4 regions of the Nitrospira japonica genome follow, and region 4 is predicted to be linked to each of the others. Evidence: riboswitches for the same ligand, from Rfam matches in the RefSeq annotation. Region 4 holds a riboswitch; each other region holds the start of a gene.
What was found. Region 4 has a riboswitch for cobalamin ahead of NSJP_RS07685 (ribonucleoside-diphosphate reductase subunit alpha). Riboswitches for the same ligand answer to the same signal wherever they lie in the genome.
Positions count from the first base shown of each region.

Region 1 (5,236 bases), 1.8 Mb from region 4:
AACTCATCACTGAGCTCAGGTTCTTACAGGACCCGCGAAGGCTCCATTCTCGGCACAGTCAAAAGTGTTTCGTCGCGGCGGCTCCGGTTCGCAGCATTGAACAACTAGACCAATAATATCCAGATCTATTTCCTCTCCCTCTCTCAGATCCGGGTGTGCTTCCAGAATGCCATGAAGGATCAATGCCGGATGCTCTGATAACTTCATCAAGGTCGGTCATCGCGTGATCATCCATCGCCCGAAACTCACCCTCGCACTCATCGACACGCCGCAATACAGAGGCCCGCGCAGTCGGATCCCATAGCCGATCCTCCCACAGTCAATCACTCGGGCCGAGAATGTTTCATCTCCGACTGCAGTCGGATACCAACCCCTATTCGTCAGACCGATTTCTTGGAGTGGCAATTCTTCCCACGTCATGCCTGAGGGGATGCTTTTGCTTTCTAGTCCGTCTCATCGGCATTGCGCTGCCAGAGGAATTCAGGCTCTCCGCGCTGTTTGGCCGCCCATCGAGCCAGCACGAACAGGGCGTCGCTCAGGCGATTCAGAAACTTGTTCATTTGCGGATCGACGGCCTCTTCTTTGGCCAAACGAACACCGATGCGCTCGGCCCGCCGGCAGATCGTTCTGGCCTGATGGAGCGTCGCCGAGACCTTTCCCCCTCCGGGCAGGATAAACTCCTTGAGGGGGGCCAGGTCTTTCTGACACCGGTCGATCATCCGTTCAAGCCGCACCACATCCGGCGCGGTGATGGTCGGCATATTCTTGAATGACTGACCGGGGGCCGTCGCCAGAATGCTGCCGAGATCGAAGAGCTTGTTCTGTATCCAACGAAGGTCTTCTTCAAGCTGCCTGGCCGAATCCGTAGCGCCGCTCGATTCGTCGTTCATCGCTCGGACGAGACCGACCGATGCGTTCAACTCATCCACCGTGCCGTACGCCTCCACGCGCAAGCTGTCTTTCCAAACCTGCTGACCGCCGGCCAGCCTTGTCTGCCCCGCGTCCCCCGTTCTCGTATACACCTTGGTAATTCGCATTCGATATCCTCATGTGGGTGAGGAAGGATCGGACACCGATCCCTCCTCACCGGCCACGACGTTCGTCAAACACTCACGGCAGAGGCAGTCCGTAAACGCCCGCTCGATCCGAACCATCTGCCGGTCGGTGATGCCCATCTGCCCGCACCAACAGCCGTATTGCCCGCACTCGAAGGAGCGGCCACAGCGTTCACAGATCTTCCAGACAGGACCTCGCACAGCCCCCTCTAGAGCGGGACGTCGAAATTCACCCTGACGCCTCCGAACACCGATCGGATCGGAGTTCCGAAGAACAACACTTCTTCGTACTTCTGATTGAAAATATTATCGGCCCTTCCATACACTTGAATGCTCTTCGTGACATTATAGGTCGCGGAGGCGTTGAAGACATAGAACGAGGGCACGGACTGTTGATTGCTCACGTCGTTGAAGCGTTGACCTGCGTACCGCCCCTCCAGATTGGCTCTGAACGCTTCGACCGGCTGGTAGCTCAAAATCGTGGACCATTGATGCAACGGCCACTGTGGCAAGCGGGTATCGGCATTGTTCGTCAAATTTTCCGTGCTCGTGTAGGTATATTGGAACTGCAAATCAAGACTCTTGATCCACGGCCGGTCGCGCACGAGCTGCAGCTTCGCGCTCGCCTCGACACCTTCCGCTCTGGCTGCGCCGATGTTCTGAGCACAAAATCCAAACGTCGTAAAGCCACATCCGACCGGATCGAAAACCGACAGAATCAGATTTTGATAGCGGTTCCAAAAGTATCCCGCACTGAGGACTACACGATCGTTGAACAGATACTGCTCGAGGGCCGCATCCATGCTTTTGCTCTTCTCCGGCTGTAGATTGGGATTCCCGAAATCCGGAAAGAACAGTTGATTGATGGTCGGCGCCCTGAATCCTGTCCCATAGCTGCCGCGCAGCTTGGTACCAGTTTCCTTGATCAAATAGCCTCCCGTGAAGCGGTAGGTCGTCGCGCTGCCGAATACATTGTATTCGTCCTGCCGGATGCCCGCCGTTCCGAACAATCGATCCCAGAGATTCAATTTAGCCTCGGCAAATCCGGCGTTGCTACTGATGTTCTTGCTCGGGATCGTCGTGGTGCCGGCCAGCGTATCGAAATTTTCTCCGATCTGTTCGCGGAATTGATACCCCGCGGTGACGGCGAGGGGTTTGGCTATCTGGAAGTCATGCTGCCATTCGATGCGGTTGCTGGTCGTGTTGATTTGAGAGTTGAACGGAAAGGGCACGCCCTCTGCCCCTGTTACGAGATTGCGCTCGACCGTCCCGGACACGGTACTGAGGCTTTCGGTGGCCCGCGCCAACGTCAGTTTTTGGGACCACCAATTCGTAATAGGCTGCATATAGCTGCCCGAATACACATACTGCTGACTTTGCGTCTTGGCACCGAGTATGTCGGCAGGGTCCGAACCGAAGGTACTCGGGTTGAAGGCAAATCCGTCCAGGTTGGTGATGCTGTTCATCCAACGAAAATTGAACTCCAATCGGCCGTCTTTTGGCAGATCGACGCCGAGCCGAACGGACCCTTGCCAATTGTGAAATCCGTCCCGCTCGCTTGCTCCCCGCCGATAGTTGATGGCCGAGAAACTCGCTGCATCCCAGCGGGTCAGCGCCGCCGCGACATCGAACGCCCCTTTCTTTCCTGAAATGTTGGCACCCTCACGAATCGTCGTAAACGAGCCGTACTCGACGAACGCGCCGATGTTCGGCGTGTCGCGCCCTCGCTTGGTAGTAATGTTGATCACGCCGCCCATGGCATCTGAGCCCCACATCATGCCCTGGCTGCCTCTCAAGATTTCAATCCGCTCGATGTTGTCGCTCGTCAGGTTGGCAAAATCATACGAGCCGAGCGTCGCGCTATTGACGATCGCTCCGTCGATCAACACCAGCGTTTGCTCGGGTGTCCCTCCACGCATCCGCACGCCGACGGTGGTCCCAGGACCTCCGCTTTGAAAGACGGCCAGTCCCTGCGCCCAGCGTAACGCTTCCGCGACGGTTCTCACTCTGCGTTGTTCCATCTGCTCGCCGGTCATGACTTCCACCGCGCTGGTGACTTGCTTGACGGGCACTTCCGTCTTCGTGGCACTGACGATGACTTCCGGAGCTTCGAGAACCGTTGATCGATCGACTGGCATACTTTCAGGAGGCGCAGCAGCGGGTTCCCCGGCTTGGTCAGGTACCGGTGACTCGGCGGAAATAGGACCTGCCCCCTGGCCAGGTATTGGCGCTTCTTCGGCGGAAGCGGCATGGAGGGGAACGAAAATGCCCAGTGCAAACACGAGCGCTCGAAACCCGAACGAAACGGAACACGGCGACATGAGAACCTCCCTTTGGCTCGAAGGGTGCTACTTCCTCCGTCAGTTGGGTCTCCTGACTCACGGATCGACGTTTCCCTGCGCCTTCCCATGGAACGACGTCCACAGTGGCGTTGCGGCAGGGTCACTCCCCGTTTACAGTGGCGGCACCGTGATGGATTCTCACCATCTTCCCCGGCGCTGACGGCGTATGTTCGACTGGTCCCTTCTTAGAATACTGTTACGCACCCACACGTTTTTGCAGAAGGAGCGGGTGCAACGTCCTCCTGCGCGCATGCAAACGATCTTCTCTCCAGGATTCTCACGTGCTCCATGTGATCAGCCCGGAAGATAGACTGTTTGATATGCGGCTGACAGCGGTTTCATTGCGACGAAGTCCCATTCACACGTCAGGACGGCGGAACGATCGGATGTATAGGACAAAATTCGCTTCCCGTTCTTCACGGCAAGACTCGGGGCTTTCAAAAAATCGAGGGTCCGCTCCGTACCGGTGCGGTTGCAAACAATCAAAGGAAGGCCGGTCTCTTCGGTTCGTGCTTCCCATTCACCGTTCGGACCATGGATGCCCGGACCCCACGAAGCAGGTGAAATGATCATTTGCGCTCCGTCCGTCTTGAGTGCATCCGTCAGATGTCTCGTATAGACATCGCTGCAGATCGGGAGACCGACCTTGACGCCGTCGCATTCCACTGCAGCGACGCGGTCGCCGGGCATCGACCACGATAGAGAGTCACTCTTGACGTTGATCTTGCGATGCCTGCCGATAATCCGACCGTCCGGGTCGATGACAAACACGGAGTTGTAGAGCTTCCGCCCTTCTCGCTCCGGAATCGCGAGAAACACCGTACAGCGGAGTGTTTTCACGAGCTGGCAGAACCGCTGCATCCATGGATCCGGCTGCGGTTGAATCCACTCGGTTCCGACGACCTGTGGAAACTGCAGCCCGCACACCGTAAGCTCGGGCGTCACAATCCACTGTGCACCGGTCTTAGCCGCGAGTTTCACGGCTTCGACGGTGACAGATCGATTGCGCTCGATGTCCCCCGGTACCAGGAGAAGATGGAGCAATGCGATCTTTCGACGATCGATTCCAATCATCATGTCACCATGTCGCGGCTGGGCAGCGTGACGCGTGGCAGCCCTGAAACAGGGTGGCAATCCACAAGAACCCGGCATCGATACACCGCTTCCAGCACGTCCCGCTGAACCACCTCGGAGGGAACGCCAAGCCGGACGACTTGTCCCCGATCAAGGAGCAGCACCCGGTCGCAATACTGGCTGGCCAAGTTCAGATCGTGGGACACCAGCACGATCGTCAGACCCCGCTCCTGTTTCAGCCGGTGCAGCAGGACGCAGATGCCGACCTGATGCTGGAGATCGAGAAAGGCCGTGGGTTCGTCCAGCAACAGCACACGCGGCTCTTGGGTCAGAGCTCGGGCAATCACCACACGCTGCCGCTCCCCGCCGGAAAGTTCCGTCACCCGTCGTGTCGCCAGTTTCCAAACATCCATTGTCACCATCGCCTGCTGCGCGATGGCGCGATCGCCCGGACTATCCCATCCGAATCCCAGATCCCAGGGCGCCCGATGCCGATGAGGGAATCGTCCCATCAGGACCGTCTCGGTGACGGTAAAGGGAAACGTCTGAGACGTGTCCTGTGGGACAAATCCGACGTCCCGCGCCACGTCTTCCTGCCTCAACTCAGTCAGCCGATTTCCAAAGAGTCTGATGGTGCCCTGTTGCTCCGGAATAATCCGGGCAAGCAACTTCAGCAACGACGTCTTACCAGATCCATTCGGCCCGACAATGCCCAGCATTTCACCAGGCTTCACAGAGAAGCTGACATCGCGCAAGGCCCACTGG
Region 1 covers NZ_LT828648.1:3,417,492-3,422,727, forward strand. The annotation lists gene NSJP_RS16200 (cob(I)yrinic acid a,c-diamide adenosyltransferase) at 444-1,037, opposite strand; gene NSJP_RS16205 (cysteine-rich CWC family protein) at 1,047-1,256, opposite strand; gene NSJP_RS16210 (TonB-dependent receptor plug domain-containing protein) at 1,265-3,376, opposite strand; cobalamin riboswitch at 3,401-3,573, opposite strand; gene NSJP_RS16215 (carbon-nitrogen hydrolase family protein) at 3,692-4,474, opposite strand; gene NSJP_RS16220 (ABC transporter ATP-binding protein) at 4,471-5,236, opposite strand, start outside.
Region 1: it holds a riboswitch for cobalamin, as region 4 does, so the genes downstream of both, NSJP_RS16210 (TonB-dependent receptor plug domain-containing protein) here and NSJP_RS07685 (ribonucleoside-diphosphate reductase subunit alpha) in region 4, are expected to answer to the same signal.

Region 2 (9,938 bases), 1.8 Mb from region 4:
CTGGAACGTGAATTGACCAAGCCCGAGGACGACGCCAGTAACGTCCTTCCTATGGTCAAGAAGGTCAATAGCCGTTAGGTCTCAGGTCTTTCCCCCTAGCGTCCCCCCCGCGGTCCTGATTTCCAGACAAGCCGATCCGCATTTCTGACGAGCCATATTGTTAAAACCGCGTGCCTCTTGCACTGGGACATCGTTCTCGCTACAAGAGGTCATGGTTCCAACCGTATGCTGGCACGAGGGAGCGATCCGATTGCTCGACCAGAGTCGACTGCCCGAGCATGTCGAGATTCTCGAATGCCGGGATGTCGAATCGGTTGCCCGGGCCATCCGAGAACTGAAGGTTCGAGGGGCGCCGGCCATCGGCGTGACGGCTGCCATGGGGGTGGCCCTTGGGGCCCAATTGAGCGAAGCCGAGAACTATTTCCAGCTTGAAAACGATCTTAGCGGAGTTTGCGAACTCCTTGCTGCCACCAGGCCCACTGCCGTGAATCTCTTTTGGGCCATCGAGCGAATGAAGCGAACGCTCCATGAGCTTCGGTCCCAGCCGCTTTCCGCCATCAAGACCGGATTGGTTCGCGAATCTCAGAGTATTTTGGAAGAGGACATCGCGCTGTGCAAAGCCATGGGCCGGCACGGTGCTCGCTTGATTGAGGACGGACAGACGATCCTCACGCATTGCAACGCCGGGGCGCTGGCGACAGCCGGATACGGGACAGCTCTGGGCGTCGTTCGGGCTGCTTGGGAGGAGGGAAAGCGCATTCAAGTCATCGCCGACGAGACCAGGCCGGTTCTTCAAGGGGCGAGACTCACCGCCTGGGAGTTGATGCAGGATGGTATTCCGGTCACCCTTATCACGGACGGCATGGCCGGGATCATGATGCGGCAGGGAAAAGTACAACTTTGTATCGTCGGCGCGGATCGGATCGCGGCCAACGGAGACGTAGCCAACAAGATCGGGACGTACTCGGTCGCGGTGCTGGCTCGGGCGCATGGTATTCCCTTCTATGTGGCCGCCCCCTATTCGACCATCGATCTCAAGACTCCTTCCGGGAACGACATCGCCATTGAGCAGCGGAACCCGCAGGAAGTGACGACCATGCTTGGCGATCGCATCATCGCTCCAAAGGGTGTATCGGTGTACAATCCCGCCTTCGATGTGACCCCCGCTGAATTCATCGCCGGCATCATCACGGAGCGAGGGGTCTTCAGGCCTCACGAGGTGCTCCGCCACTTTTCCTGATGTGCGGCGTCACGTCTTGAAACTGACCGGAAGCGCCCCTATAATGGCGCAGAAATTTTCAACTTCGCCACAATTAGACCGGAGGAAGACGTTTCATAATGAGCGAGCGAACACTGGCAATCATCAAACCCGATGCGGTGAAAAAACAGGCGATTGGAGACATCATCTCGCAGTATGAGCAAGCCGGATTGCGCCCGGTCGCGATGCGAATGCTGGTCATGGGAAAAGGGATTGCGGAAGGATTCTACGCGGTGCACCGTGCCAGACCCTTTTTCGACAGCCTCTGCACGTTCATGTCGTCCGGTCCGGTCGTGGTGCTGGTGTTGAAGGGCGAAAATGCCATCAAGAAGAATCGGGAGCTCATGGGCGCGACCGACCCGGCGAAGGCCGACAAGGGCACGATTCGCGCGAAGCACGGGACCAACATTGAGTACAATGCGGTGCACGGCTCGGATTCTCCTGAGACGGCTCGGGTAGAAATCGCCTACTTTTTCCCCGAAATGAGCGTGGTGGGATAACCGGATTCGGAAACCAATGATACCGCCTGATCTTCGATACCATAAAGAGCATGAGTGGGTTCGCGTGAAAGAGACCGACGGTACGGTCGGGATCAGCCATTTCGCGCAAGATGCCCTCGGCGACATCGTATTTGTCGATCTGCCCAAAGCCGGAGCGGTCGTTACCGCCGGCCAACAGATCGGGGAAGTAGAGTCGACCAAAACCACGTCGACGATCTACACCCCGGTGAGCGGGACGATTGCCAAGGTCAATGCCGACCTCAAAGATCATCCCGAGCTGGTCAACAGTGATCCGTACGGCAAGGGATGGATGATTGTCGTGCACCTCTCGAACTCGGATGAGGTCGAATCGCTCATGACCTCGTCCCAGTACGAATCATATCTCGCAAGCCAGAAACACTAAGTTTTCTCTCATGCCCAAGCACATCGTGATCCTCGGCGCCGGCCCCGGGGGGTACGTGGCCGCAATCCGCGCGGCCCAGCTCGGCGCCCGTGTGAGCGTCGTGGAGGCTCAGGCGCTTGGCGGCGTTTGCCTGAATTGGGGGTGTATTCCGAGCAAAGCGCTGTTGGCCGTCGTGGAACTCGGCGACAAGCTCAAACATGCCGAGTCGATGGGATTGGTCCTCGAGGGGAACGTCGCGTACGACCTGGCCCGCATGGTGTCGAGAAAGAATAAGGTCGTGGAGACTCTGGTGAAGGGGATCGCTACACTCTTCAAGTCGTGGGATATTCGGCATCTGGAAGGAGTCGGGACGATACGGGGCAAGGGCATGGTGCATGTTGCCCTCAATGACGGGACTGAACAGACGCTCGAGGCCGACGCCGTCGTGATTGCCACCGGCTCCTCATGGCCCAATCCGTCCCAGTTTCCGATAGACGGAAGAGTGATCGTCACCAGCCGGCAACTGCTGGATCTTTCGACCATTCCTCGCCGGTTGCTGATTCTGGGAGGCGGAGTTGAAGGTTGTGAATTCGCCACCCTGTATAGTGGACTTGGGACGGAAGTCACCGTGGTGGAGTTGGTGGATCGCATTTTGCCGCTCGAAGATGAGGAAGTTTCCGCGACGATGGCGCGAGAGCTGAAGAAGCGCGGCGTGACGGTGATGACCGGGACGACGGTCGATTCAGTCGAGCGAGGGGAATCTGCCATCACGGTTCATTGCAAGAACGGGGAGAAGATCGTCGCGGACATGTTTCTGGTGTCCGTTGGACGGGGTTTCAACAGCCGCGGCCTCGGGCTTGAGGAGGCCGGAGTGGAACTCGGTCGTCGTGGCGAGATTCTGGTAAACGAGCGCATGGAGACCACTGTGTCCGACATCTATGCGATCGGCGACGTAGTCGGGAAAGCAATGCTGGCCCATGTGGCCTCGGCGCAGGGCAAGGTGGCGGTCGAGAACATTATGGGCCATCGGTCGACGATTCGGTATGAGGTCATTCCAGCCGGTATTTTCACGCTGCCGGAAATCGGCCGAGTCGGACTGACGGAAGCGCAGGCGCGAGAACGGATGCGGGCGAATGGACTGGACGCAGATGCCGCCGTCAAAGTCGGACGATTCAGGTTTGTGGCGACGGGAAAGGCTCAAGCAACGGGAGAGACGACCGGATTCTGCAAGATCATATCCGAAAGCGAGTCGGGCCGGATACTCGGGGCCCACATCATCGGATCCCATGCCGCGGATCTCATTCATGAGGCTGCGCTGGCCATGGAGATCGGCGCGAATGTGAATCAGATCGCCGACATGATCCACGCGCATCCGACGATGGCGGAAGGCATGATGGAGGCGGCGGAGGATTCGGGGCGCGGAGCGATTCATCAGGTCCGAAAGCGGGCGAATCGATGATTGTCTCGTTCTTGATCAAGTGCGCCATGGTTGCGCTCACCATGGGCGTGATTTTTTGGATCGGATGGACGCTCCCACAGCCAGAGCCCGATGGCGTGCGGGTCCTGCCGGACGAGGCTGCACCGGCGCTCCATGTCGAAGGACCGGTTGGTGCGGCTCCGATTCCGGTACCGATCACGGAGGGCGCCGAACCGGTCAAACGGACTTCGCCGACGAAGGGAGTCGGGAAGATCGATTTGAATCGGGCAACGGAGAAGGATCTGGAATCACTTCCGGGTATCGGAGCGGTTCTGGCGGGACGGATTATGAAATATCGGCAAGATGTCGGGCCGTTTAGCCGCGTCGAGGACTTGCGCGACGTGAAAGGCATCGGAAAAAAGAAGTTCGACAGAATCAAGAATCTGATCCAGGTGACCATCTGGCCGCCGGATGGTGACGGAAGGGTTTCCGCATGAGTGAATTGGTCCGGCAAATCGATTTGATTCTTCGCGGGACGGTCGAGGTGATTCAACAGGCCGAATTGGAATCCAAGCTCAGCCGCGCGTTGGCGGCCAATCGGCCGCTGCGGATCAAGGCCGGCTTTGATCCGACCGCGCCCGATCTGCATCTCGGCCATACCGTTCTGATTCACAAGTTGAAGCATTTTCAGGACCTCGGACATCAGGTGATCTTTTTGATCGGCGACTTCACGGGGATGATCGGGGATCCGACCGGGGTGTCAGAAACGAGGAGGGCATTGACCAAGGATCAGGTTCGGGACAACGCCACGACCTACGAAAGGCAGATCTTCAAGCTGCTGGATCCCAAGAGGACAACCATCGAATTCAACAGTCGATGGATGAGCACGATGTCCGCGGCGGAATTGGTCGAGCTGGCGTCACATTATCGCGTCGCCCGCATGATGGAGCGAGACGATTTTCACAAGCGGTATCAGGAGCAAAAGCCCATCAGCGTCCACGAATTTCTCTATCCCCTGGTTCAAGGGTATGATTCGGTCGTTCTGAAGGCCGACGTGGAATTAGGAGGAACCGATCAGAAGTTCAATCTGCTCGTCGGACGAGATCTGCAGCGTGACTATGGCCAGGAACCTCAAGCCGTGATCACCATGCCGCTGCTTGAAGGAATCTTCGGCGGCAAGAAGATGAGCAAGAGTCTCGGCAACTATGTGGGATTGGAGGATCCGCCGAGCGAAATGTTCGGGAAAATCATGTCGGTCAGCGACGAACTGATGATCCGGTACTATGAGGTGCTGACGACCGAGGATCTGGCCTCGGTGAAGACGTCGCATCCGATGGAAGCCAAGCAGAGCCTGGCGCAGCATATCGTCACGCTCTATCACGGACAGGAGGCGGGGCGCGCGGCCCGCGAAGCGTTCCAACTGAAATTTCAGGAGCGGGAGTTTCCCAGCGAACCGGATGTGCGTGTGAAGGTCGCTAAAGATGACCTTGGCGCAAGCGGCACGATCGGCCTTGTCGATCTCGTTGCCATGACCAAGCTGTTGGCGAGCAAGAGCGAAGCGCGCCGCCTCGTCATCCAGGGCGGGATCGAGGTCGAGGGAGTCAAGCAGAGCGATGCGAATGCCGTGCTGACGCTCAATCCCGGGAGCACCTACCGGATCAAAGTGGGAAAGAGAAAGTTTGCGCTGATTGAAGTCCTGCCATAGAAGCGGCTTCCTTGACTTAAATCTCCGCCGCGGCGTAGGATCTGAGGCAGCGAGCGGGCGTAGCTCAGTGGTAGAGTCCTAGCTTCCCAAGCTAGTTGTCGTGGGTTCAAATCCCATCGCCCGCTCCAAACGTGTTCCAGCGCTTCGAAGGATTTGGACCCACGACGGGGATTTCGAAAGGGGTGCGCCCCTTTCGTGGGGAGTGCACGAGGGGGATGACCCCCTCAGTGGGAGCCGGGAGGCAGGCATCAGAGCCGATCCGGCGACGGAGTGTGGTTCAAATCCCATCGCCCGCTCCAACCGTACTTACTTCTGATCCCCGGGCCTGTTCCAGCCGTCTCCATGGCCAATCAACTCCCTGTCTCAGCCGACATGTCCCTGTCACAGAAAGGATTTGCCGTGACCCGTGGTCAATACTTCCTTCTACTTGCAGTGGTGTTCTTGGGAAATGTCGTGGGATCGGCGTTGACCGGGATCATATTCGATTCGAGCAGCGCTGGTGCCGAGAAGGCGAAGGGCATTAATGCGGAAGAGTTTCTTCTCCTGGATTCAAGCGGCAAGGCACGGGCGGGTCTTGGACTCGATCCTCAAGGAGAAGTCGGGTTCATCCTTACCAGTAGAGATGGAAGCAAGAAGCTGGCGCTCTCGCCCGACGAGCCCCTTGCGATCAAGCTCAGCGACCGTTCCGGCCGCGTGCTCTGGTCCGCTCCGTAGGGAGGGACCAGTCCTAGAGGCCAACCCGAAGTGTCTTGAGATCAGGGACGGGACGGGGACCCTCGGAGGGTTCGAGATCGGCGGCTAGACGGCTTTCTTGACCAAACCGCTCCGCAGACAGCGAGTGCAGACGCGAATGCGTTTCGTCGATCCGTCGACGATGGCCCTCACCCGTTGAAGATTGGGGTTGAACGAACGTTTCGTCTTGTTGTTCGCATGGCTCACGTTGTTACCGGTCTGATGCCGTTTGAGGCAGATATCGCATGCAAATGCCACGGGAGGCTCCTTGGGCTAAGTCAAGTGACAGACAAGCAGGGAATTTACCACAGAGCCGATGGATGTGACAAGTCTGTGCAGCGGTGGGTCGTGAGTCAGTTTCACCTTGCGTCATGCCTATGAAAGCGGATCCCCATCATCGAGACTCAATACGCAAAGGAAGCCCTTGTCTGGATTCCCGCTTTTGATGGCGCTCACTGATCCGCGTTGCGCGGGATACGGTCGGAGAGTGGATGGAGGGGAATTACAGTTGCGGATCCTTTCCCGTGGAGCTCTTGGGTGACAGGCCGACGAGCGCAGGAGCCGTGATGTCAAACGACGCATCCGCCCCGTCGTCAAGCCGGTCTTTCCCGACACTGTAGATTTTTTGCTGCGTCTGACTCCACAGCATCGGTAGTCCCGTAAAGGGATCGAAGTATTGCGACCCGACCTCCGCCAGTCTGGTCGGGACCGCGGCCGTGCCGCTCGGCCGTCGCAATTGGATCTGCAACGATGCGAGACGAAGCCTGGCGTCGGTTTCCATCAATTGATGGCGGAAGATATTCCAATCGGGTTCGACCGGTGCGGGATTGACCAGGCTCTCCAGAAACCCTCGATGGACGTTGCCGGAGATTTGATGCAAGGTCGGCAGCGATCCCTCTCCGGTCCCCGAGGCTTTCGTGATCGCTTCATAGTATCCCGCATACATTTCATCCGTCTGTCGGCTGCCCAAAGAATAACCGAGAAAAGAGGGTGGCCGGGGATGCTCGATCTTGGCGAAGGCATTGTCCGGGAGCTGTGTGGTGGCAATAAGCCAATCACGTTCCGGATTGCTCGAGACCAGCGAATCCTTTGCCGGAGCGAGTCGACCTTGCGTCTCGCGGCCGGCGACAGCCAGTTGATGACGAATCGGCCAACGGAGGGAATATTCGGACGACGTCAGCGGAACCATGAGTTGTAAAGCGGTCAGCAGAAGGGTCTTGTCTACGGCTGGTCGTGAAACCATCCTCGAAATCAATTTGGCGTCGTCTTGAACGACGAATTGTGCGGCGACCGTCATGTCGGGCGTCGTGGCCTCGCGCAACACCATTCGCCAGAACGTCAGTTCCTTGTTCAAACGGTCCAATCCGGCAGTCGTGGAGCGTGAGAATCCATCGGCAATGTACAGTCGGTGGGCGAGCATGACTTCTGCGAACCTGGGCGTTGCCCGCTGGCCGAACCCCCGATCCTCAAACGACATGTCCAGGCAATGCTCGTATCGCTCCAGGAGAAGACCATGCTGCGACGTCCAAGCCTTGACCGGAGCGTTCTTGTCGCGAAATGCCATGATCGGATCCTCTGTGTCCCAGTTGGGAAACGCTTGTCCGAGAGGATGCGACACTTGTAAGTCGAGTCGTTCCGGTTTGTCGTAATCGAACCGACGACCGTCCGACGTCTCGCGTGCTTCGACCCATATTTCATAACCGACCTTCCCCGGATCGAGTCCAGCGGACGAGGCCAGTCCCAAGAGGAAGAAATAGGCGTTGTGATAGGGGTCGGTCAGGTGGACCGCGGGAGGCTCGGCCAGGCGGGTTAGTGGAGTCACCCCCGACGGATTGTTCGAGAGTCCGATCAATGAGGTGATTTGGAAGAGAATCCAGAGAGTCGCCAGTGCAATCAGGAGGTGTTTCATCGAGTCGCCTGCAGAGGATGGTTTCAGACCGTTTCTGGTGAACATTCCCCAAACAGCAAGGCTCATGCCCGGCCGTATCCCACAAGAATTGCTCTGGTTGTTGGCTATTTCGGCGTAGATTCGTTCCTGACTAGGGCCGGGAGCTAATTGCCGCTCATCATGCGGACAATAATGAACTTGACAAGTTTTGTCCCTGTCTCCTAGAGTGCCCGCTCACATAGCCTCCGGGTAAGGGAAGAGGGTGCGAATCCCTCGCGGTCCCGCCGCTGTCAGTGGGGACGAAACCCGCCAAGACCACTGTCCGATTCATCGGATGGGAAGGCGCGGGGAGTAGGGCGAACCATGAGCCAGAATACCTGCTTGGAGGAATACCAACTGTTCCCTCGTGGGCTGGGGCGCAGACGAGGATGAAGAAGCGGGTGCAGTCCTCAGGGTCATCATTAGACCTTGAGGATTTTTTTTGACTTTGCCACGACGGACCTTTCGAACCTGCCGGCCCTCGCGGTCATCCTCTGGTGTCTTGGACGCGGAGCGCACGGTCTGCTCGCCCGCCAAGGCCGTCGCACAAAGACTGTTTGGCCAAGCCGGAGTCTTCAGGTCCTGCCTCCTGTTCGGGCTGTGCCTGGTTCTCTTCGTCTTTGGAGTCGTCGATGTTCAGGAAGCCGAGAGTGCGATGATGCCGCGCCGCCAGCAAGGGATCCTAACCGGTATGCCGTTCATGGCGAATATCACGCCGCGAACGTTTGTGGATGACGCCGGACGGAAACTCTACATTGCAAAGGCGCCGAGCAGGGTAGTCTCGCTCGCACCGAGCATTACGGAAATGCTCTTTGCCCTCGGTCTTGACGAGCAAATCGTCGGCGTCACGGAACTGTGTGACTTCCCGGCAGCCGCCCTGTCGAAACCGAAGGTGGGTTATGCGCGACACAATCTTGAAGCGCTCATCGCGCTTCGGCCGGACATGATCGTCGCGCCGCAGGAGTTTCTCCGATCCGATGTCGTCGCCAAGCTGGAAGAGTTGAAAATTCCCGTGTTTCTGATGGACGCGAAGACCGTCGACGACATCCTGATGCAGATTCAAAGTTTGGGGAAAATATTCAATAAGACGAAGGTGTCCGATGAGGTGACGGGTCGGATGCGAGAACGCATTGCCGCAGTTGCGAAACAGATCGCGGCATCGAACAAGAAGCGCGTGCTGTACGTGCTGAACAGTCATCCGCTCATCACGGTCGGTCCCGGAAGTTACATTCACCAGATGATCGGATTGGCCGGCGGGATCAACGTGGCGCATGGCGCTGCGTCCCCCTATCCGACGCTCAGCATTGAAACGGTGCTGCAGGAAGACCCGGAGGTCATCATTTTTCCCGTCGGTCCTGTGGAAAGCGTTCCAAAGAGCGAGCAGAACGAATGGAACCGCTGGAGCAGTCTGTCTGCCGTCCGACACCGGCAATTGCGTGAGGTGTCGTCGGATGCGCTCAACCGTCCCGGCCCTCGTGTGGTCGAAGGGTTGGAGCTCCTGGCGCGAGCGATTCATCCCGAGGTTTCTCTCTCGGACAACGCCGCTCCCTTGCCATGATGTCGCCATCCGACCATTCTTCGCCCTCCGCATCGGTTGGCCTTCCTCCTCCAGTACCAGAACCGAAGACGGCACCCGCCGCGTTCGCCGACGATGAAGTGTTTCGAAAGTCGACACTGGGCGCAGGCCGTTGGACGGCGGTCATTGGAATGTTGCTGGTGCTGGCCGCGCTCCTGGCCCTGCTGTGTCTCCAATTTGGAACGCAGTTTGTCGGTCTCAACGAAATGGCGCGCATCTTTGCCCGAATGGTCGAAGCCACGAGCGATCGTCGGAGCGAGTCGGATGTGATGGCGACGATTCTGCTGCAGGTGCGTCTGCCGAGAATCTTCCTGGGGTTTCTCGTCGGTGGTTGCCTGGCGGCGGTCGGAGTGGCTCTGCAGGCGCTGCTGCGCAATCCGTTGGCCGATCCGTACGTGCTCGGTGTCTCGAGCGGCGCCGCGCTCGGCGTATCCGTCGCCG
Region 2 covers NZ_LT828648.1:3,423,541-3,433,478, reverse strand. The annotation lists gene NSJP_RS16285 (ribbon-helix-helix domain-containing protein) at 1-78, shown strand, start outside; gene mtnA (S-methyl-5-thioribose-1-phosphate isomerase) at 212-1,240, shown strand; gene ndk (nucleoside-diphosphate kinase) at 1,336-1,758, shown strand; gene gcvH (glycine cleavage system protein GcvH) at 1,775-2,161, shown strand; gene lpdA (dihydrolipoyl dehydrogenase) at 2,172-3,599, shown strand; gene NSJP_RS16260 (ComEA family DNA-binding protein) at 3,596-4,054, shown strand; gene tyrS (tyrosine--tRNA ligase) at 4,051-5,262, shown strand; tRNA gene NSJP_RS16250 (tRNA-Gly) at 5,316-5,390, shown strand; gene NSJP_RS16245 (hypothetical protein) at 5,662-5,976, shown strand; gene rpmB (50S ribosomal protein L28) at 6,061-6,252, opposite strand; gene NSJP_RS16235 (hypothetical protein) at 6,497-7,903, opposite strand; cobalamin riboswitch at 8,090-8,281, shown strand; gene NSJP_RS16230 (ABC transporter substrate-binding protein) at 8,370-9,479, shown strand; gene NSJP_RS16225 (FecCD family ABC transporter permease) at 9,578-9,938, shown strand, end outside.
Region 2: it holds a riboswitch for cobalamin, as region 4 does, so the genes downstream of both, NSJP_RS16230 (ABC transporter substrate-binding protein) here and NSJP_RS07685 (ribonucleoside-diphosphate reductase subunit alpha) in region 4, are expected to answer to the same signal.

Region 3 (6,810 bases), 1.8 Mb from region 4:
ATGAACGGCAGCACGGCTCCGAACCGGTCCTGATTGGACTCCAGCAATTGTTTCACCGTCGCCGCTTGAGAAGCTTCGACGTCGATGTCCTGCTTACCCACTGCGTCGCGCAACGTCAACCCGAACAGCAAGACTTTGATCATGGACGCCTCGGTTCTGGTTCACGCCGCCGAACGGGCTCATCACGCTTCACGTTTGCTCAGAATTGGATCGAGGTTGAAGGCGATGCTAATACGGGGCGTGTGTCCCGTATAGACGTTCACTGCGTGAAACAGCCATCCGGGGAACAACAGGCATTGGCCGGCCGAGGGAGCCAACGACACACTCGTTCCCGCGTCATGGAGTTCGGGCACGCTGTATCGAAGATACGGCGCCAGCATGCGCGGCAGGCATCCCCTCGGATCGAAGAGTCTCAATTCTCCCCCGCATGGTTCTTGGGGGATATCTCCGGTGTCGACATAGTACACGCCGGACCAGAAACTCCCGGGGTGCGGATGAAATGCATTGCTCCCTCCCTGCCGCTGCACGTTGGCCCAGACCTCGGCCACTTGCCAGCCGAGCCGTTGCTCCCCGTGACCGGACTGTCTCGACAACTCCGTCATATGTGCAGCGATCTTCAGCACCGGATCAAACAGCTTGCCGAGCATCTCTCCAGCCCAATCCAGCATCGACAGATCGTGAGGAGAGGACCAACCCACCACCTCGGAATCCCGATGCGCCGGTCTTGAAGCCTCTCGTTCAAGAATCACGCGCGCGAGATCAGCATTGAGACAGTCGTGTTGGGCGACCGTGAACACCAATACCGGTGTTGCGAACAGCGGTTTGATGGCGATTTCGAGTTCAGTGGACATGCCGACAACCGATCCCATTTAACGATCGTGGCCAACGGCTCGATCAACCGGATGCCGAGAATAGGTCCGGCATCCGGACAGACCATGTTCACGATATGGGCAGGTCCATACCCAACAGCCCCCCCACACGTCCCAAATCGTGTTCCCCGCTCGCAACGCTTTCGTTCAAAATATGTAAGGATTCCTTTCGGCTTCATCAATGATTCGATGCGCCAACACGAATCCTTCGGCATGCGCTTCTTCGATGGTCGTATACCGAGACTCATGCTCATGGACGATTCGTCGTGTCCAGGTTCGTTGCTGGTTTCTGATCTTCACCACGCGCAGATACGTGCCATCCGAGTCGAATTGGGACGGGCTGGACCACACGTCATAATTCTTGTACCGCCGATGAAGAACCGTCTCCGGCATGGCTTTCCGAAAAACCAACTGTGGGGGAACGACGGTGCCATGGTTGATATGGTCAAGCTCCCACCCGGGACCGAGCTTGTTCCGGGCTGACTGAACGGCCTGTTCGACCGCGGCGTCCCGCCCGGGACCGCCAAGACTCAGTCCTTCCGCTTTCCAAACATGATAGTCAAAGCGATCTTCATCCAGCGGTTTGGCACCATACGTGGACTCATCGATCGGCATCATGCCCCCCTCTCGGCCTCGTTACTTTTCATGGCTCGTGCGCGCAAACGATCGCGGAACAGCCTTTCAGCCGACGCGCTCCTCGCCGAACTGCCGACGAGCCACTCGCGCGGCCTCAACCATATTGCGGAGCGCCGCCTGGACTTCCGGCCACCCTCGCGTCTTGAGCCCGCAGTCCGGGTTCACCCAAAGCCGCGTGGCAGGGAGCACCTTGCCCGCGCTGATCAGCAGATCCGCCATCTCCTCTTTCGTCGGCACTCTGGGTGAATGAATGTCATAGACGCCCGGACCGATCTCATTCGGATATTGATAGCGGACAAAGTCGCCGAGCAGTTCCATTCTCGAGCGCGAAGTTTCGATCGAGATGACGTCGGCGTCCATCTCGGCGATCGCCTCCAAGATGTCTCCGAATTCCGAGTAACACATGTGGGTGTGAACCTGCGTGTCGTCCCGCACCCCGCTCGTGGCCAACTTGAAAGCGTCGACGGCCCAGCGAAGATAGTCTTTCCATTCCCGTCGTCGAAGAGGGAGACCTTCGCGAATGGCCGGTTCATCCACCTGGATCATTTTGATACCTGCTTGTTCCAGATCGACGACTTCCTCACGAAGAGCCAGTGCGATCTGCAGGCACGTATCCTGCCGCGGTTGATCATCTCGGACGAACGACCACTGAAGGATGGTGACGGGCCCGGTGAGCATCCCTTTGACCGGACGTTTCGTGAGAGTCTGGGCATAGGTGGACCATTCCACCGTCATCGCGCACGGTCTCGAGACATCTCCGAAAATGACTGGCGGTTTGACGCAGCGCGATCCGTAACTTTGCACCCAACCGTTCTCGGTGAACGCGAAACCGTCGAGTTGCTCGCCGAAATACTCGACCATGTCATTGCGTTCGAATTCACCGTGCACGAGGACATCCAGTCCGATGGCTTCCTGTTTGGCGATGCAGGCACGAGTCTCTTCCTTCAGGAATTTGTCGTAGTCCGGGACCGGCAATGTCCCAGCCCGCCAGGTGGCGCGGGCGCTGCGGACGGCGCCGGTCTGGGGAAACGATCCTATGGTCGTAGTCGGAAACAGCGGCAATCGAAATCTCGCCCGCTGCCGTTCGGCTCGCGCCGGAAACGGCGACGTGCGCCTGAACAATGCTTCCGTGATCCCCCTCATTCGCTCGCCTACATGGCTGTTGCGAACCATCGGGGACGCCAACCTGTTTGCTCGCGCGGCTCGGCTGTCGAGAAATGGTTGTCCGGAAGGGGTCAAAGATCCCGCCGCATCGGCAAGCACGCGCACTTCGTTCAGCTTTTGAGCGGCGAAGGCCAGCCAGCTTTTCATCGTGCTGCCGAGCTTCTGTTCGCCGGCCAGATCCACAGGCACATGCAGCAATGAACAGGACGGCGCCACCATGACACGATCCGGCCCGATCATCTCAACGGCCTTCCGGATCGTCGCGTGAGCGGCATCGAGGTCCGTGCGCCAGATATTCCGACCGTCAACGAGACCCAATGACACATGCATGGTTGCCGGCAAGGCACCGAGCACGGCGTCGAGCTGGTCCGGCGCTCGAACGAGATCGACGTGGAGTGCGTCGAAACCGGATCCCGCGGCAAGCGGCAGGTTGTCCTCCAAGGCTCCAAAATAGCTTGCGAGGAGGAGGCGGGGCCGTCCCGGACATGCCGCGAGCCTGGTCAGGGCCGTCCGATAGGCCGCCTTTGCCTGATCATCGAGTTCAAGGGTCAAACAGGGTTCGTCGATCTGAACCCACTGAATCCCCTTCTCCGCCAGGAGAGCGAGCAACTGCTCGTACATCGGGATCAGTTGGTCGAGGAACGCCAATGGGGTGAGTCCCTTCGTTTTCCCCTGTTCCATTTTAGAAAGCAGGAGAAACGTCACGGGACCAAGGAGGACGGGACGGAGGCCGCCACCTGTCGTTTCCGCTTCATCGATCTCGCCGAGCAGTTTCGAAGCGTTGAGAGCAAACGTTTGTTTGGATGCCAGTTCCGGAACGATGTAATGGTAGTTGGTATCGAACCATTTCGTCATTTCGAGCGCGGGCACGTCCATCCCCTCGCCACTCTCCTGTAATCCTCGAGCCATCGCAAAATATCTGACCAGCGGATCTTTGATCGCCCGGTAGCGTGCGGGGATGGCGCCGACCATCACGGCCGTGTCCAGCACCTGATCATAGAGAGAGAAATCTCCCACAGGAATGTGGTCGATGCCGGCCTGTTTCATGAGGGACCAATGTCGGCGCCGGAGACCGGCGGCACATTGCTGCAAATCCGCCGCGGACGTTTTCTTCGACCAGAACGATTCGAGCGCTTTCTTCAGTTCACGTTCAAAACCGATACGTGGGTACCCAAGACAGGTCGCGAGCACAGACATCATGACGGCTCCTTTCGGAAACGCTGAAGGTTGCGGTTGTGCGGCACCACGGATGGAATCGGCTTCCTGGGCATCGAAGGGCGTTCGACATGCTCGGCAGATTCAACGCGCATCACGGACTCCTCCATTCGGCGCCTTACGGCGGACCTAACGGACCCGGATGCATGACGCAGGGAGGAGAAGACGTATGGCAAGACGAGATCTGCCGCGAAATGGGCAGACGCGCAGGCGACCGTCACCCCCACGGGCGATCATCAAGGAGGCACTATAGGGAAGTGGTCGTGAACCAAGAACGGAAGGAAGGAAACGATCCGAACCAGCTCAGACCTACGGTCCTCCCTCGAGGCATCCAGGTCAAACCGACATCGGTTGTCTCTCCAATGTCAGACGCTGGCAGGTCTTCGGGCTTGCGAGCATGTCGGCTAGTTGCCGATTCCCTACTCTCCACCGCTTCCCAACTCCCGAGAGTCAGTGCGAAGGTGGAGTCGTTCTCGCTTACCGCTGCGGGGCAGCCCCGGATTCACACCGGGTTCCCTTTTGATCCCTGACATAATCAGAGAACCAGCATGGTCGGCAGTCTATAGTCGCGCGGAGACGATGTCAAGAACGGCAACGGACAGATTTTCTGACGACCTATCGGCCGAACACCGCAGTTCATCGGCGGCGTGTATACGATAGCGGATCACCGTCCGCTGCAACTGCGTGTGGGAGGAGACCATGAAAGAACGTGTATCGAGGCAATTCCCACCAAGCTGATCACAATGTGGACAGGAGCGACGTACTACAACGCCATATTGCTTACCTGAATCTAGAATTCTTGGGTGGAACGTCAAGCTTGAGCCGAACGCCGCGATGACATTGCTCACACGGGATCATGACAGATCGACTATTGAGATCGTTCGTGCGACCGGATATCGGGAAATAGCCCCGCCGCAATCAAGCGATCAATCCCGCTAAACGGCGATACAGTGCGCAACCCTGCCGTTGTCGATAAAACCTGATAGCGTAGCCGTGCGTTTCGATCTAGAGTCTGAAACACACGATCGCGGAGGCGGGCCACCACCGGATTCCCGGTATTCCAATAGAACACTTGTTGATCGGCCAAGCGTTGCAGCATGTTCACTTGCGGTCGCCTGGCACGTTCAAATGCACTCAATCTGGCGGCCGAATAGTCCTTGTCAGCAAGACAGCTTGGGATGAGATCGGCTAGCGTCATGGCATCGACCATGGCCTGCATCCGCCCCTGCGATGCGTGGGGATTCATCGCATGGGCGGCATCACCGATCAGGACGGCTCCATTGGCCACCCATCTCGGCGTGCGCACCCGACAAGTCGGCAGATATCCGACCTGACTCCACTCGTTCAAATTCCGAAAGAGCCTGCTAAACTGCGGTGCGATCTGGCTCCAGGTCTGCTGGAGCGCAGGGATACCACGCTGTTTCACGGCTTCCATCGAATCTTTGGGAATCATGTATAAGATGTATGCCTTCTTTCCAGTGACCGGAAACAGTCCCAAGATGGTCTTATTCCCAACGTAGTAGGACGTGTCCGCGATCTGATCGTCCGACTCCAGTATCGCAATCAGATATCCATCCCCATAGAGATGCAGATCGACGGGGATCTTGAGAGCTTCTCGCACTTTCGAAAACGCTCCGTCAGCACCGACGACAACCTTTGCACGAATCGTGAGTGGGCCATCCCGTCCTTCAGCCGATATTCCGACAACCCGCTCGTCCTCGCGTATGAGTCCCGTGAAGGAGGTTCCGTAGTGAAGTGCCACGCTCTTCTGTTGCTGTATTGCCGCGATGATCGCATGGTGTGCTACGTTGGCAAGGGTCACGATGGCGCGGTTATACGGTGGCGGCAAGTCGCCATAGTCAATGCTGCAAAGACGCGTGCCCCCGGCTCGGCAAAAATGAAACAGCCGCACGGACAGCGTAGCATCGGCCGGCAGTGACGATAAGACGCCCAAACGGTCGAGAACCGCTTGCCCGTTTGGTTGGATAATCTCACCCCGCAAACTCTTGGATGGACTGCCTGCCTGATCGACCACCACTGTGCGAATGTTTTGCTTTGCCAGTGCCAGGGCTAAAACGGCACCGCCGCCACCCGCACCGACAATCGCTACGTCCGTTTCGATCATTCCCTTATTCATGGCGAGATGATACTCCACGGGCCGGAACTCGATATCTTTTCTCGTTTCTCATGGCAGCGGCGTTCGCGAACAACTACCAAATACCACACTCCAAATACCTTGCGCAGCTCTATTCAAGGCTACCATCTGAAACATACCGTCGAACGGATCGGTCTCATTAGGATCTGCTCCGCATCTTTGAGGACTCCTTGAAATGAGGAACTCAGCCAGCTTCCCAAACCCTTCGCTTTGACTTAACCGCTCTGCCGAGGCTAATCTACACCACTTTTCGCCTCTGTTGGCACATCAATAATAGGGACGGGATAGGTGTTCTTTAGATTGCTCCCGCCACTCTCTTGCACTGTGAGTGGACGTGAATGACATCACGCTTCTTGAGACATTCGACATGATGAACATGTTCATATTGGTGATCGTCTCTCTTCTGGTCTTATTGCTGATCGGACTCGTGCTGTACTTGCTGTTTCCTCGCAAGTATCACTCCGCCGATTCTGTCGCCAATTCTTATGATGACTGGACCAATGACGGCATTCTGGAGTTCTACTGGGGCGAGCATATTCACCTGGGGCACTATGGCTCTCCGCCCCACAAGAAGGATTTTCTCAAAGCCAAGTCAGACTTTGTGCATGAAATGGCACGTTGGGGTGGGTTAGACAAGCTTCCCGCCGGCACGACGGTTTTGGACGTGGGCTGCGGCATTGGCGGAAGCAGCCGCATTCTAGCACGGGACTATGGCTTTGCCGTGACAGGAATCACCCTCAGCCCTCAGCAAGTCAGGCGCGCTCAAGAACT
Region 3 covers NZ_LT828648.1:3,410,066-3,416,875, forward strand. The annotation lists gene NSJP_RS16170 (MoaD/ThiS family protein) at 1-143, opposite strand, end outside; gene NSJP_RS16175 (TIGR02466 family protein) at 183-851, opposite strand; gene NSJP_RS16180 (hypothetical protein) at 1,017-1,487, opposite strand; gene metE (5-methyltetrahydropteroyltriglutamate--homocysteine S-methyltransferase) at 1,551-3,866, opposite strand; cobalamin riboswitch at 4,242-4,447, opposite strand; gene NSJP_RS16190 (FAD-dependent oxidoreductase) at 4,753-6,021, opposite strand; gene NSJP_RS16195 (methyltransferase domain-containing protein) at 6,407-6,810, shown strand, end outside.
Region 3: it holds a riboswitch for cobalamin, as region 4 does, so the genes downstream of both, metE (5-methyltetrahydropteroyltriglutamate--homocysteine S-methyltransferase) here and NSJP_RS07685 (ribonucleoside-diphosphate reductase subunit alpha) in region 4, are expected to answer to the same signal.

Region 4 (9,938 bases):
CGTCAGGTAGAACGTCCGCCCGTCGAACATCGTGCCGTCCACGAAATCGGCGCCGCCCTGGCGGCAGGCGTCCGCCATGGCCTCAAAATACCGATCCGGATCCGTAAAGCGGCGGTGCGTCAGCTTCACGAAGGGTTTGATCGGAATCAGATCGATGACGGTGCGCAACGCATAGCCCAGCGTGCCGTAGGAATTGGGAAACCCGAAGAACAGGTCGCGATGATCGTTGTCGGCGGTCGCCGTGACGACGCGCCCGTCGGAGAGCAGGACGTCGAGTTCACGCATGGTCTCGTGAACGAACCCGTATCGGAACGATGAAGATTCGATGCCGATCCCCGCGATCGCGCCGCCGACCGTGATGGACTTGAGCTGCGGCACCACCGCCGGCATCAATTGGAATGGCAAGGTTTCGCGGACCAGTTCTTCGTACGTCGTCAGGGCTTCCACTTCCGCGGTCCGAGCCTGTTCGTCGATGCGAATGACGTGACGAAACTCCCGCAGATCGAGCCGAGGTTTGGCGGATCCGGTCCGATGCCGGAAGAGATTGGAAGTGGATTTCTCCAGCGAAAGTCCCTCGGAACCGAGGGACTGCATGCTCGCGGCGGCGCGCGCCCGCTTCTCGGCATACGCGTCAAAAGGAATCATGCGCTTATCGTACCGGCTCGTATCCCCCCAACGCACCGTGCTTGGACAGCACGACCTGCCAGAGGTGAATACGGCGGGCGCGGAAGGCCCCGGCCAGCGACAGGAGGTAGTACCGCCACATCCGGCGGAACCGTTCGTCGAATTTCGCCTTGAGCTCGTCCCAATGCCGGTCCACGTTCTCCTGCCATGCCACGAGCGTGCGGTCGTAATCGGGCCCGAAATTGTGCCAGTCCTCCAACACCAAGAGTCCGTCCATCGCCGCACTGAGCTGCGCGACGGAAGGGAGCATCCCGCCGGGGAAAATGTACTTGTCGAACCAGGGATCGGCCGTCGAGACCGACGCGTTGTTCCCGATCGTATGGAGCAGAAAGAGTCCGCGGCGCTTCAGCGTCCGATGGACCGTTTCCATGAGCGTCCGGTAATTCTTGTATCCCACGTGCTCGCACAGGCCGATGGCCGCGACCTTGTCGAACTCGCCCGAGGCGCTCCGGTAGTCGCCCTGAATCACCTCGACCGGAAGGTCCTCGCACCACTTGCGTGCATAGCTCACTTGTTGTTCGGAAATATTGTAGGCCGTCACGCTGCATCCGTAGTGAGTCGCGGCATAGCGGGCGAAGCCGCCCCATCCGCACCCGAGCTCCAGGACCCGTTCTCCCTTCTGAAGGTGCAGTTTTCTGCAGATGAGGTCCAGCTTGTGCTTCTGCGCCGTCTCCAGATCCTGGGCCCGTTTCCAATAGGCGCAGGTATACTGCATGTGCGGGCCGAGCATTTTTTCATAGAAGGCATTGTCCAGATCATAATGCTGCTGGGCAACCCGCTTCGAAAGCCGCATGTTCTGCATGTTGAACAGCCGCGCCTTCAATGCGTTCATGATCAGGTATTTGTCGACGACGGCGTGATCCAGCGGCACATCGTGGAACTTGGCGAAGAAGTCGTCCAAGCGCCGCGAATCCCACCAGCCGTCCATGTAGGATTCGCCCAATCCCAACGACCCTTCCGCCAGCACCCGGGCATAGAAACGGTCGTCGTGGACACGGATGTCGCCCGGCTCCGGTCCATCGACCTGGATGCCGGCCTTTTCAAGCAAACTCTCGATCGTGGATTTTTGACTCATGATCCGCTGTTCAGAATGGCCGACGGCACCCGCCATGACAACCCTATCGGAGGGCGGCCGGTGCCTGGGGGCCGTCCGATCGGAAGGACAGCTCGGTGGCGATGGTCGCGGCTTTGATCTGCGGGGGCGGCGTGCGGATGTCCCATACAAGCCCAACCCACGACAGGACGACGAGGACGTAGTAGGACAGGTCCACCTCCCACCAGAACCAACCTTGATTGGCTGCAATCTGATAGTGGTGGTGATTGTTGTGCCAGCCTTCCCCGCAGCAAAGGAGAGCGAGGATGAGGCTGTTTCTGCTTCCGTCACCGGATCGGTATCGAACGGTCCCGAACAAATGAGTCAGTGAATTGATGAAGAACGTGCAATGGTAGAGCGCCGTTGTGGAGATGAAGAAGCCCCAGACCAACCCCGGAAATCCCCAGAGCAAATAGAGCAGGCCGCCGTAGACAAACGGGGGAAGAAAATAGAACCGATCCAGGAACCGAATCTCAGGATAGCGGCTCAGGTCCTTCACCAGGGTCAAGTCGGTCTTGACGTGATCATCCGAGAGGATCCAGCCGACGTGCGAATACCAGAACCCCCGCTGCAGAGGGGAATGGAAATCTTCTTTCCGATCCGAATACTTATGGTGATGGCGGTGATGGGCGGCCCACCACAACACGCCCTTCTGTGCCGACGTCATGGCCCAAAACGCCAGTAGAAATTGAAACATCCGGCTCGTCTTGAACGACCGGTGCGAGAAATAGCGGTGATACCCCGCCGTGACGCCGATCATCCTCACGTAGTAACTCACGACGGCCAGGACAACCCATTCCCATCGTACACCCGTCAGGATTGCGGCAAGACAGAGCAAGTGGATGGCAACGAACGGGAGCGACTCCCACCAGCAGAAGCCGGGAGATTTAGGCGGGATCGACTGATCGGGACTGGTAGCTACCACGGGGCCCTCTGAGAGCATCTGCCAATCGCTAATCGCACCGATTCTCGTCCGACCGTTCTCTCAACGGACCCCAAATGCGTCACATGGAGACTCGGAAGCGGAATGACCCACGAAGAACCGAATAACATCCTTGACCAAAACCTTGCGAAAGCCGGTAAGTAGACGACACACAGCCACTGCTCAGACAAGCGTGTCTGCCCCTGCCGGACGCGCTATACAATCATCCACCACCCGAGCGCGACGACGCCGAACAGCAGTGGTGCCGTGACTTGGTGGGCATTAAGCCGCTCCTGATCACCCGGCGGGATGGGTAATGACTCTAAGATATCTGTTTTTGAAATTCAAGGCCAGCGCAATCGGATTGAGCAGAAATCCCGAAAAAGATCTTACCACGGCACGGCCCGGAGCCGAAGCCCTCGAGGGAGCGTGACGGAGGGGAGAGACGCAGGGGGGCAGACCGTGGACAGATACCTACAACGAAGAGGCCTCGCGCCTGCGCTGCATCGACGGCCTCGCCACTACCTCCACGTTCGAATACGATCGTGAATCTTTGCCAACTCGACCATCGAGGAATGGGGCTCCGATAGACAAATCCGACAAAGGCAGGCCTGCCCCTCGGATCCGCATCGGACACGATCGAGGACCTCCGGTGCAATGGATGACTCGAAACACCAACAGGCTCTGCTGCCGGCCGCCATCCCGCATTCATTCCCCTGTCCGCAGCGCGGGCACTTGGCCGGATCGAACTCCGAGACGCTCACGCCGGCGCACCGGCGAAGCGGCTTGGAACCACCCCAGCCGCCTCGACTTCCGCCCACCCGCATGCCCTGAGTCCGCAATCCGGATCCACACGGGGTCGCGCCGGCGGCCAAACCCGCCCGCCTGCCACGCAACCCGGCGCCGGGTATCGTCCGTCAGAATGCCGCATCGAAGGCTACGTCTCCGGTCACGCCCACCTGATACGCGGACACACGCCGTTCAAAGAAATTCGCCACTTCCTGCACATCCTGAAGATCCATGAACGTGAAAGGATTTTTCGCCCCGTACCGTTTCCGGAGGCCGAGGGTCGTCAGTCGTTGATCCGCCACAAACTGCAGATACTGCCGCACGTCGCGCAAGGAGAGGCCCGCCACGCCTCCACCCAAGAGATCTTCGGCAAACGCGGTCTCGCAGGCGACGGCTTCGTCCATCATCAGCCCGATATCGGCCTCGAACGCTCCGTCGAACAGCTCCGGTTCTTCACGGCGGACTTGACTGACCACCTCGAAGGCAAAGGCCATATGGGCGCTTTCGTCTCGAAAGACCCAGTTGGTCCCGCTCGCAAGCCCGTGCAACAGGCCGCGTGACCGGAGGAAATACACATAGGCGAACGCGGCGAAGAAAAAGAGTCCCTCGATGCAGGCGGCGAAGCAGACCAGATTCCTCAAAAATCGGCTCCGCTTCTCACGGGAATCCAGGGCATCGAGTCGGTGGATCGAATCCATCCACCGGAAGCAAAATTCGGCTTTTCGCCGGATCGAGGGAATGGTTTCCACGGCGGCAAACGCCGAGAACCGCTCGTCAGGGTCGGGCACGTACGTGTCGAGCAGCGTCAAATAAAATTGGACGTGCAGGGCCTCCTCATAGAGCTGCCGGGACAAATACATCCGCGCCTCCGGCGCGTTGATGTGCTCGTACAGATTGAGGACCAGATTGTTGGCCACGATCGAATCGCCGGTGGCGAAGAATGCGACGAGCCGCTGCACCAGGTGACGTTCGGCGGCGCTCATCTTCGTGCGCAGATCGCCCACGTCGGTCGAAAAGTCCACTTCTTCCACGGTCCAGGTGTTCTTGATCGCCGAGCGATACATGTCGAAGAATACGGGATACGCCATGGGGCGGAGTGTCAGGCACATACCGGGATCGAGCAGCCGCGCCGGCCGTTTGACGTGGCTCATTGGCAAGCCTCGCAGCTTCCGGGATTCTCGAGCGAACAGGCCACGGCGTCCGTGCCCCGTTCGCCTGGCGACTTTTGCGGCGCGGCGTCGACCGTGGCTTTCGCGATGCGCGTGGCGGGCCGGGAACGCAGGTAGTACGTCGTCTTCAATCCCTTCTTCCACCCGTAGAAATACATGCTCGACAATTGGCCGATGTTCGGATTTTCAATGAACAGATTGAGCGATTGACTTTGGTCGATGAAGGCTCCCCTATCGGCCGCCATGTCGATGAGGGACCGCATCGGAATCTCCCAGGCGGTCCGATACAGGGTTCGCAGGTCGCTCGGCAGTTCATTGAGCCCTTGCGCGGAGCCTTCGGCCAGCTTGAGGCGCGCCCGCGTCTCGCTGTTCCACAGGCCGAGCCGCTTCAGGTCCGCGACGAGATACCGGTTCACTTGGAGAAAGTCCCCGGAGAGCGTTTCCCGCTTGAACAGGTTCGAGACCTGCGGCTCGATGCATTCGTAACATCCGGCGATCGACGCAATCGTGGCGGTGGGCGCGATCGCGACCAGAAGCGAATTTCGCAGCCCATGCGTCGCGATCCGCGTCCGGAGCGCGCTCCATCGCGCCGGATCGCTCGGTTCGATGCCCCAGGCGTCGAATTGCAGTTCGCCTCGCGCCGCCCTCGTGTCCTCGAACGCGGGATGACGGCCCTTCGTGATCGCGAGATCCACCGAAGCCGAGAGCGCGTGGTAGTAAATGTCTTCGGCAATGCGGGCAGACAATGCGCGCGCCTCCGGAGCGTCGAAGGAAAGCCGCATTTGAAACAACACGTCCTGCAGGCCCATGACCCCGAGCCCGACCGGCCGCCAGCGCAGATTGGACGACCGGGCCGCGGTGATCGGGTAATAATTCAAGTCGATGACGCGATCGAGCTGATACACCGCGCATCGCACGGTACGGCCCATTTTCTCGAAATCGAACGAGACGGCGCCGTCGGAGCCGGCCGCGGTATGGCGGGCAAGATTGATCGAGCCAAGGTTGCAGACGGCCGTTTCGTCCCGCGACGTCACCTCGAGGATTTCGGTGCAGAGGTTCGACAGATGAACGGTCCGCCCCGGCAACGCGGTCTGGTTACAGGCACGGTTCGACTTGTCCTTGAACGTCATCCACCCGTTGCCGGTCTGCGCGAGCGTCCGCATCATTCGCGCATACAGCTCGCGCGCCTTGATGGCTTTTACCGCGAGCCCGGCCTCTTCCGCCCGGACGTACGCCCGCTCGAACTCTTCACCGTAAAGATCCGGCAGTTCCGGAACGGTCTTCGGATCGAACAGACTCCAATCAGCGTCGGCTTCCACACGCCTCATGAAGAGATCCGGAATCCAATTGGCAAGGTTCAGATTGTGGGTTCTGGAAGCTTCGTCGCCCGTGTTGTCGCGCAGTTCCAGAAACTCTTCGACGTCGGCGTGCCACGGCTCGAGATACACGCAACAGGCGCCTTTACGCTTTCCACCCTGATTGACCGCGGCAACGGAGGCGTCGAGCGTCTTCAGCCAGGGGATGATTCCGTTCGAGTGTCCGTTCGTGCTCTCGATCAAGGAGCCGCGCGAGCGCACACGATGATACGCCAGACCGATGCCTCCCGAGAACTTCGACAGCATCGCCACGTCCGTGTAGCGTTGATAGATATGCTCGAGGTGGTCGTCGGGCGAATCGAGCAAGAAGCAGCTCGACAACTGCTCGTGCTTCGTCCCGGCATTGAACAGGGTCGGCGAGCTCGGAAGGTATTCCAAAGATGACAACAACCGGTACAGTTCCAGCGCGTCGGAGACGGTCTCTGACAGCGCGCAGGCGATGCGCAGGAAGAACTGCTGCGGCGTCTCGATCACTTGCCGGGTCGCCGGGTGTTTGAGCAAATACCGGTCGTACACGGTACGCAACCCGAAATATTCGAACTCACGGTCCCGCTTCGGATCGAGCGCATCGTTCAACTTGCGGCTGTTTTGCGAGACGAAGTGTTGAAGCCGCTCGTTCACCAATCCCAGGCGATACCCGGCGGCGACGGACTGGGAGAACGCGTGGATCTCCTGATTCCGCACCTCCTTGTCGATGTAAGTCGCCAGCAACCGGGCGGCGAGTCTTGCGTACTGGGGTTCCTCCACGATCAGGGCAGCAGCCGTCTGGATCGAAAGCCGGTCGAGTTCGCGCGTCGTCGCCCCGTCGTACAGGCCGCTGATGGTCTTGGTCGCGATCCGAAGCGGATCGATGTCCGAGAGGCCGCCGCAGCAGCGCTCCACGGCACGGACGATCTTCATGACGTCGACCGGTTCCGTCGACCCGTTGCGCTTCTTCACCCGCATGGTGTGCTGGGAAGACACCTCATCGTTCCCGCCATGTGGAGAGAGGGGTGAATCTGAGACGGCGAGACTCTCGATGCTCTCGGTTGGTTCACTGGGCATGCACGTCCTCCTCGTTGGGTCGGGTAGCGCAAAGGATGCCCCTTTGCGGCGAACCGCGAGAAGTCGTTGCCGGCCGAAACGCGTGAGGGAATCAACACGGTTCCGAGACCGACCGCCACCCCCGCGGGTGAGAATACAGCTGTAGAAGGATGTTGGTCGTGAACCAAGAACGGAAGGCAGGATGACAGTCCGAACCAGCTCAGACCTACGGTCCTCCCTCGAGGCTTCCAGGTCGAACCGGTTTCGGTTGTCTCTCCGTCACCGGGTGCTGGCAGGTCTTCGGGCTTGCGAGCGCTTCGGCTGTCGCCGGATTCCTACTCTCCACCGCTTCCCGGCCGGAAGGCCAGTGCGTAATCGTGGAGTCGTTCTCGCTTACCGCTGCGGGGCAGCCCCGGATTCGCACCGGGTTCCCTTTTGCTCACTGAATAGGAGATCAGTGAACCAGCACGGGCGGAGTCTATAGTCGGCCCCTGGTGAAGTCAAGCACGCGCGACCGGACGCTCGATCAATATTCAAACGCGACGCGGTAGAGCGCCGGCACCATCTCGACGCCCAGCTGCGCCAGCTTGGCTTTCATCGGCGTGACGCTCTTCTCATACGCCTTCCAGTAGATTTCTTCGTTGTCCCAAATCGCGATGTTGATGAAATTGAACTTGCTGTCCGGCTTGAGGCTTCGATGAAACTTCCCGCTGATGAAGCCAGGCTGGGAGGTAATGTCGGCCTTCACGTCCTCCCACCATTTCACGAACGCCTCTTCCTGCCCCTTCGGAACCGAGAACACGTTGATCAGCGTCACCGCCATGATGCACCTCCCCAGGATCAGTACGGTCGATCGAGTTCACCAGGTATCATTATGCTGTCGTCGTACAGAGCGATGAAAGGGGTGTGAGCGCGGGTCCTGTCGCGGCAACCAGCCCCCTGGTGCTCGCTCCACCCATCCCCCAGCGGGTCCCTTCCGCTCCGCGCGACGGGGCACCCGGTCACCGCGACACCCGCGCCAAGCAAGATATAGGTTGAGGGAGCAAGAATGCGTGCACGTTTGAGGTGAATCGGGCCACCTTCATGCGGCTCCAGCATATCGACGGAATACCCGTTTCAGTTTTCCGAACAATGATGAAGCCTGGGTAGAGAGACCACGAGGTCTGCTACCTAAGCGGCCATTGGGACTTGTGTTTCCGCTGATGCCGAGTTATGCGGCCTGCTCCGGGCAGGTGGCGTCGCTGTCCGCAGATCCATTCAAGCGTCGCTTGGAATGGATCCAGTTGCGGCGCCAAGCATCAACGAGGCTAACAGCGGCCAACAAGGCCCAGGCCTCAGCGAAGGTAGCAGACCGAAGCCCGATGGCACAGCTGCGTGACCGAGAGCATTCGTCTTCCACATCTCTGTTTGACACTCCAAAATCCATTTGCTACTCTCCGCGCCGTTCCTTCCCTTTGATATCAAACACCGCTTTCAACCCCATGAACATCAAGGATTATCTCGAACACAAACAGGTCGAAGTCGATCGGTTTCTCGATCAGGTTACGCCGGCCGCGACGCTGCCCCCGACCACGCTTCACGAAAGCATGCGCTACAGCCTCATGGCGGGTGGAAAACGGATCCGCCCGATCCTGGCGATCGCGGCGGCTGAGGCGGTGGAAACCAACCCGCCCGGCTTGATGGCGGTCGCCTGCTCCCTGGAATTCATCCATACCTATTCGCTGATCCACGACGATCTGCCGTCGATGGACAACGACGACTTTCGCCGCGGCAAGCCGACCAACCACAAAGTGTACGGCGATGCCATGGCGATCCTGGCCGGCGATGCGCTGCTCACGATGGCCTTCGATCTCTGCAGCCGGCCCGATCTGATGAAGGGCTGCGATCCGACCAGACAAGTCCGTTTGATTCAGGAGCTAGCCTATGGCTCCGGTCACGCCGGCATGGTCGGGGGACAGGTATTCGACATTCAGGCGGAAAACCGGGACATCGACTTGGCCGCGCTCCAGAACATCCATAAACACAAAACCGGCATGCTGATCCGCGCCGCGGTACGAATGGGCGCGATCGCGGCCGGAGCCACCGACCGCCAACTCAACGACATGACGGGCTACGCTGAGGACATCGGACTGGCCTTTCAAGTCGCCGACGACGTGCTGAACGTCACCGGCACCCGGGAAGAGCTGGGCAAGAATCCGAACACGGACGCCGAGCGCGGCAAGAAGACCTATCCGACCTTTTATGGAGTCGACGGCGCAAAGAAGTTCGCCGACGAATGCGTGGCCCGGGCGATCGGCCGCCTGTCCTCCTTCGGCCAATCCGCCGATCCGCTTCGCGAGATCGCCCGATACATCACGTCCAGAAAGAACTGAAGGGCCGATAGCTGACAGCTGATGGCCGACGGCCGACGAACGTTCGCTCCTGCCATACGCCATCAGCCATTCGCCATCAGCTCCTCACTATGAAGGTTCTCGTCACAGGAGCCAGCGGGTTCGTCGGAGGCGCGGTGGCGCGTGCACTGGTGCAAGCCGGGACCGAGGTTCGCCTGCTCGTCCGCGCCGACTCGGATCGGCAGAACTTCGACGGATTACCGGTGGAACCCGTCACCGGCGATCTGAGGGACCAGGCCTCATTGCGCCGGGCCCTGTCCGGCTGCCGGCAGCTCTACCACATCGCCGCCCACTATGCCCTGTGGGCCAAGGACCCGTCCATTTTTTACGACGTCAACGTGACCGGCACAAAGAACATGCTGGAGGCGGCCCGTTCGGTCGGCATCGAACGCACCGTCTATTGCAGCACGATCGGCGCGATCGGATTGCCGCCCGAGGGCGGAGTCGGCACGGAGACGACGCCCGTATCTTTGGATCAGATGGCCGGGCACT
Region 4 covers NZ_LT828648.1:1,605,663-1,615,600, reverse strand. The annotation lists gene NSJP_RS07710 (FAD-binding oxidoreductase) at 1-645, opposite strand, end outside; gene cfa (cyclopropane fatty acyl phospholipid synthase) at 650-1,759, opposite strand; gene NSJP_RS07700 (acyl-CoA desaturase) at 1,803-2,702, opposite strand; gene NSJP_RS20065 (cysteine-rich CWC family protein) at 3,221-3,526, opposite strand; gene NSJP_RS07690 (ribonucleotide-diphosphate reductase subunit beta) at 3,617-4,639, opposite strand; gene NSJP_RS07685 (ribonucleoside-diphosphate reductase subunit alpha) at 4,636-7,077, opposite strand; cobalamin riboswitch at 7,331-7,538, opposite strand; gene NSJP_RS07680 (antibiotic biosynthesis monooxygenase family protein) at 7,583-7,879, opposite strand; gene NSJP_RS07670 (polyprenyl synthetase family protein) at 8,538-9,428, shown strand; gene hpnA (hopanoid-associated sugar epimerase) at 9,518-9,938, shown strand, end outside.